Regions from separate parts of the Senimuribacter intestinalis genome, predicted to be linked through region 2. Evidence: predicted binding sites of a transcription regulator. Region 2 holds the regulator's gene; the other holds the start of a gene.
What was found. The regulator LexA, encoded in region 2, represses DNA repair genes until DNA is damaged. The targets are predictions, from matches to a motif close to AGAACANNTGTTCT.
Positions count from the first base shown of each region.

Region 1: a site for LexA is predicted at 2,188-2,201, ahead of ruvC (crossover junction endodeoxyribonuclease RuvC). Genes of this name have one in related genera too.

Region 1 covers NZ_CALPCF010000006.1:83,147-86,558, forward strand. Annotated here, with positions in the region: gene ruvB (Holliday junction branch migration DNA helicase RuvB) at 1-990, opposite strand, end outside; gene ruvA (Holliday junction branch migration protein RuvA) at 1,030-1,626, opposite strand; gene ruvC (crossover junction endodeoxyribonuclease RuvC) at 1,636-2,139, opposite strand; gene NFR88_RS07345 (arginine repressor) at 2,308-2,775, shown strand; gene recN (DNA repair protein RecN) at 2,772-3,412, shown strand, end outside.
Region 2 covers NZ_CALPCF010000003.1:122,098-125,509, forward strand. Annotated here, with positions in the region: gene NFR88_RS03985 (sigma-54 interaction domain-containing protein) at 1-116, shown strand, start outside; gene NFR88_RS03990 (AEC family transporter) at 121-1,038, opposite strand; gene lexA (transcriptional repressor LexA) at 1,227-1,889, shown strand; gene NFR88_RS04000 (MFS transporter) at 2,136-3,412, shown strand, end outside.

The sequences.
Region 1 (3,412 bases), on a different contig from region 2:
CAGTCCCATGTGTTTATATCCCAGCTGAGATACCATTCTACCCTTCTGGGTACGGTACAAAAGTCCCGACTGAATCAGATAAGGCTCGTAAGCATCTTCTATGGTGACTCGTTCCTCACCGATGGATGCCGCAATAGTGTCAATGCCTACAGGACCACCATTAAAACGTTCGATGATAGCCGACAGAATTTCCCTATCCAGACGCTCTAAGCCTAACTTATCAACCCCCAGCGCCTGCAGCGCCATTTGGGTAATCTCTTCTGTAATCATGCCCTGTCCCCGCACCTGTGAGAAGTCCCTGATTCGTTTCAGTAAACGATTAGCTACACGAGGCGTGCCTCGTGAACATCTTGCCATCTCCAGCAACGAAGTCTCGTCTGTATCGACACCGAGAAGTCCCGCAGAACGTTTAATAATCTCTGCCAGCTCGTCGTTGGTGTAAAGTTCAAACTTACTGATGACACCAAATCTGTCGCGCAGCGGCGCCGATAAGCTCCCCGCTCTGGTTGTTGCTCCAATCAGCGTAAACTTTGCAATATCCAGTCTGATAGAACGAGCTGACGGCCCCTTTCCGATAATAATATCAAGCGCATAGTCCTCCATAGCGGAATAAAGCACTTCTTCTACCGATCGGTTCAATCTATGAATTTCGTCAATAAATAAAACATCGTTCTCATTGAGATTCGTTAAAATGGCTGCCAAATCTCCTGCTCGTTCAATAGCAGGTCCTGATGTAATCTTAATATCCACTTCTAGTTCATTGGCAATAATCCCCGCCAGTGTTGTCTTTCCTAAACCTGGCGGACCATAAAACAGCACATGGTCGAGAGGTTCTCCTCTCAGTTTCGCTGCTTCAATAAAAATCTTTAAGTTTTCTTTTGCAGTCCTCTGTCCGATAAAATCATCTAAATGCTGCGGACGCAGGGTTGTCTCCTGCCGCTCTTCCATAAATCCCATGGCACCCGACTGGGTAATTCTCTCTTCCATCATCTAGCCTCAATCTATCCTTATCTATCTTAATTTTATCCTTTAAAACAAATACTTCAGCGCATGTTTGATGTAATCCTCGCAGGTCAGGTCATTTTCTTTCACCTTGCCGATCGCTTCCATCGCCTCATTCTTGCTGTATCCCAGTGCAACCAGCGCAGCAATAGCCTCACTTCTCTCGTCAGTAACAGGCACATACACATCTCCTGCAGCCATGGCTGCGTCATCCTCAAAGGTGCCAACCTTATCCTTCAGTTCCAGAATCAGTCGTTCGGCAGTCTTCTTGCCCACACCATTTGCAGATGAAATCGCCTTGACATCACCAGAGGCAATAGCCCGTCTAAGTTCTGACGGCGGCAGTGCACTCATCAATGCCATCCCTGCCTTTGCTCCCACGCCGTTTACCGTAATCAAAAGTTCAAAAAGCGCCAGGCTCTCCTTGTCGGAAAAGCCGTAAAGACTGACATCATCTTCCTTCACAATCATGGAGGTAAACACCTTCACCTGCTCTCCCTCTGTATGCTTATATAATACGGAGTTTGCTGGAATGCTCACCTCAAAACCAAGACCGCTGGCAGACTCTATGATAACTGAACTGTTCAGTCCCGGATGAAATATACCTTTTATAAATCTAATCATGGATTCTCCTTATCTCCCACTCAATTTAAAATTTCTAACTCTGTTGCCGGCTGCATGCCCATGACAAATTGCCGCAGCCACTGCATCTGCCGTATCGTCGGGCTTCGGTACTTCATTTAGGTTCAAAATCGCCTTAACCATAGCCTGTACTTGTTTCTTGTCTGCCCTTCCATAACCTACCAAAGCCTGCTTAATCTGCAGCGGCGTGTATTCATTAATCTCAAGACCTCCATTAACACAGGCAAGGACTGCAACGCCTCTGGCTTGTCCCACCATAATAGCCGTCTTGGCATTATTATTGAAAAAAAGTTCTTCTATCGATGCTACCTCTGGCTTGTATTCTGCTATGATTGCAGATAGTTGCGTATATAAATGCTGCAGACGCAGAGGCATTTCCATCTTAGCATCTGTGGTTACCGCGCCGTAATCCACAACAGAAAAATGATTGCCTTTCATATCTAAAACACCCCAGCCTAAAATCGCGTAACCAGGGTCAATTCCTAAAATTCTCATAGCCTTATTTCCTCAGTTGAATCAATCTATTTTATTTATTATAACATAAGAACATACGTTTGTCTACAGCGTTCCCTTTAATTTCTTCAAATAATACGGCTTTCTTTTCCGAAAAAAATCTGTTATAATACGATTAGGAATAGGATTCGGAACAAAAAGGAGATTATTATGCGTTATTCAAGACAAAACAAGATTTTGGAGCTCATTGCAAATAACGAGATCGAAACTCAGGATAAACTGGCATCTATGTTGAAGGAAGAAGGTTTTGAAGTAACACAGGCTACGATATCTCGAGATATCAAGGAACTTCAGCTGATTAAAGTGCTTTCCGGCAGCGGCAAATACAAATATGCCGTCAGCGCACGCCAGGATGCGCCTATTTCCGATCGCTTTGTAAAAATTTTCAGAGAAACTATCACATCTTTTGCTTCAGCACAGAACTTAATTGTCATTAAGACGTTATCCGGCTGCGGACCTGCTGCCGGTGAAGCGGTTGACTGCATCGGGCTTCCTCATGTTGTCGGTTCTGTAGCCGGTGACAATACCCTGCTGATGGTCATCGACAAAGAAGAACACGTGGAAGAGATCCTCTCTATTTTCAACGATATGCTAATTATGAGGTCTAAAGGACAATGATCAATCACATCAGTATTCAAAATTTCGCAATTATAGAAAATACAGAAATCGATTTTGAAGAAGGACTGAATATCATTACAGGAGAAACCGGCAGTGGTAAATCAATTGTAATAGAAGCAATTAGCCTTGCTCTCGGGAGCAGGGCTGATTCTGCTTTTGTCCGTCATGGTGCACAGAAAGCCGTTGTACAGCTTGCTGGCGAACTGTACGGAGAAGATATCGTCATCACCAGAGAAGTATCTGCTGCCGGCAAGAATCTATGCAAACTCAACGGACAGCTGGTCACTTTGGGAGAACTTTCCGAAACATGCCGCCGTCTTGCCGATATCCACGGTCAGTACGACAATCAGTCCCTTCTCAACCCGGACAACCACATCAAGCTGGTGGACAGCTTCTATGGTGAGCAAATCACTCCAATAAAAGAAGCCTATCAGGCTGCCTATGCTTCCTATCAGGACACAAAATCACGACTGACCAAGCTGCTTTCTGCAGAACAGGACAACCTGAAAAAGCTGGATTTTTATCGTTTTGAACAGAGCGAAATCGAAAATGCCCATCTAACACCTGGCGAAGACGAAAGCCTATCAGAGAGAATTTCTATCCTGCAAAACAGTGAAAAAATCTTTGATGCCGTTGA
Region 2 (3,412 bases):
AACAACTTCTAACAAAAACCCTAGCCTCTTATCCGACAAAAACTGAGGCTGCTAAAGCACTTGGTATCACAAAACAGGCCCTCAACTACAAGCTGACCAGTCTGGGTTTGAAATAAATCCTCAGCCCATTAACGTCAGCAGCACTGGTATCATCGGTAGTGACAGCAAAGTTGTCAGAATCACGCCGGCAGACGCCAATTCTTCTTTATAGCCCTGTTCCGTACAACCCATAGAAACCATTGCCGCAACAGGCATCCCCAGAGAAATGACCGCAGCGCCTCGAAGGACTCCATCAAAACCAAGGAAAGTCATCACAACGTAAACCACCGCGGGAAAGAGTAAGAGACGAATGGCAGCAACCAAATACAGCTTCCTATCACAGGAAAAAACACTTTTGATAGAATAGGTACCAATGCCTGCGCCAATGACCACCATAGAAAGCGGAGATGCCATTTCTCCAATGAAATTGCAAACCTCCGCTGCACCGTCGGGCAGCTTCACACCGCCAAAGAACATAGCAAGCGCCAAAAGAGAAGCGACTGTACCGGGGTTCAAAAGTTCCCGCACAGAGAGTTTTCCCTTTGTCGTACCAGCGCCTTTGCAAATCTGCCATCTAGCATAAGTATAGTATAAAATGTCAAATCCCAGATGAAAAATACTCAGTTGAAAAATACAGCCACTGCCGTAAAGAGACGCTGTCACAGGATATCCCATATACATCGTATTTCCAAAGATATAAAACTGTTCATAGACAGGTCTGTCTTCCTTTGGAATTCTTGTCAGCACATTGATTCCCTTTGCAATAAACGGAAGCAAACAGTAAAAAACACCGCCGACCAGAACAAATCGAATCAAAAGTTCTTTGCCCATGGCGCCGTCCGCCTCACTGAGAGAAGTAAGAATCACCAGCGGCAGACAGACATCAATGACAAAAGTGCAAAGCTTCTGATTCACGTCCTTTGTAAATATGTCTTTCTTGTTCAAATAGTAGCCAACTGTAAGCGCTAGCAGTAATTTGCAAAGAGTAACGATAATCATAAAATTTTCCTTTATATATTTCCTGATAAAATGTATCGGCAGCAAATGCCAGCTTTTTTATTTTATCATCTATTCTGCATAATTGCAAAATCATTTTTAAATAATCGTGAACAAATGTTTACTTTTTGTTCGTTTTATGATATAATACGAACAAAGAATTTCAATTAAGCAAATAAACGGAGGGTATTATGAATCAGCTTAAAGAACGCGAACAGAAGATTTTAGATTTTATGAAGGATGAGATCAGAACCAAGGGCTACCCTCCTACGGTCAGAGAAATCTGCAGTGCTCTGAATATCAAGTCCACCTCTACCGCTCACAAGGACATCGCAAGCCTTGTCAAGCAGGGTTATCTGAAGAAGGACCCGTCCAAACCGAGAGCGCTTATGGTTGTCGACATGGAGAAAGAGGTATCAGAATCTTCGACTTCCACTGCACCATCTTATGCAGAGGACTTTCATCGCGAAGATATTATCGATGTTCCTGTAGTCGGCAGAGTTGCTGCAGGTACACCGATCCTTGCAGAACAGAATATAGAAGAAACCTTTCCGATTCCTGCCCAGTATGCAGGCGGTTCCAATTTCATGCTCAGAGTTTGCGGCGAGAGTATGATTAATGTAGGCATTATGGATGGCGACCTGATTCTCGTTGAACAGCAAAGCACTGCCAGAAACGGCGAAATCGTAGTCGCTATGATTGACGGCTTCGAAAGCGAAGCCACAGTCAAAACCTTCTACAAAGAAAACGGTCACATCAGACTGCAGCCGGAGAATGACACTATGAGTCCTATTATCGTGCAGGACGTCAAGGTTCTTGGCAAGGTCAAAGGTGTCTTCCGATATTTTAGTTAAACCCAATCATATCGCAGGAAGAATTTACAATTTTTTCCACACTTGACCCGATTTTTAAAATCTGTTAAAATAATATTATCAATTATATAAATGGCAAACGACACACGTAGAGCAAGCGCTCGTAAATCTGATTACGGTACAGGCTAAGCGTGTGTTTTTTATTGTCTCACGCTGCGCCTTTCCGAAGTTTTGAAAAGCGTTTAGTTTTGTGTGTTTATTCTTGTCAAAATCGAAAGGAGTTTTGAAATGGTTGAAACACACAACCCAAAGACGCAATCTGGCGCCAAAGAAAAAACAACCAAGTATCAACTAATTATCTTTGTTGCTGCCTTTTCTGCTTTTCTCGCAACGTTTAACGAAACGTTCTTAAATGTATCATTTTCTGCTGTCATGGAAGATTTTCATGTCAGTGTCGGCACTGTACAATGGTTGGCAGCCGCATATATGCTCGGCGCTGCAATCATGGTTCCGGTCTCTGCTTTTGCATATAAAAGCATTCCGACTAAAAAACTGTACTTATTTACCGTAGGTCTTCTCATTGTCGGCAGTGTTATTGGCGCTGTCAGCAGCAATTTTTCAGTTCTTCTCATTGGACGTATCGTCCAGGCTCTGGGTACAGGTATGCTGATTCCAATCGGCATGAATATCACGCTGGAAGTCGCTCCAAAAGAAAAACTGGGTACTTTCATGGGTATTATGGGAGCCATGACAACACTGGGACCTTCCAGCAGTGTCATCGTTGCAGGCGCACTGTTAGAATTCTTTGACTGGCATGTGCTATTATGGGTCTTCGGCGGCTTAGCTCTGCTTTGCTTCCTTTGCGGCGCAGTACTTCTGCCGAATATCGCAAAACTAACCCATCCAAAGCTGGACGTCTTGTCGGTCATTTTCATCAGTCTGGCACTGATCGGTATACTTTACGGTATTTCTACTGTTTTAGCAGGTAATGTGACCATCGCTCTTTTAGCTGCAATTATCGGCATTATCTTCCTGATTTTCTTTGTTAAAAGACAGGGAACTCTGACTGAGCCGCTTATTCAGTTAAGTCCGCTTAAAATCAAAGCATTCTCCATCGGCGTTATCATCAACATGATTTCCCTGCTGGTTATCTTCGCAATGAACATTGTAATACCATTGTTTATGCAAAGCGGCATAGGTATGTCACCGTTCAATGCGTCAATGGTGCTGTTCCCTGCTATTTGTTTATCTTGTGTGATTGCACCGATTGCAGGACAGATTTATGATAAAAAAGGCGGAAAAGTACTGCTGCCGCTGGGTTTCCTCTGTATCGGAGTTTGCACCGCTGCACTCTCTCTGGTTCACACAGAATCTTCGATTCTGCTGGCAATTTTGTACATTCCTGTTATCTGCGGTAGTGCACTGATCATCGGTCCTGTACAGTCCTTTGCTCTGGCAAAACTTTCTCCGCAGGAGAATCCTCATGGTGTCACCGTAATGAGTACAGGCTTTCAGATTGCGGGCTGTATCGGTTCCTCCCTCTTTTCAGGTGTTTTCGGACTCTT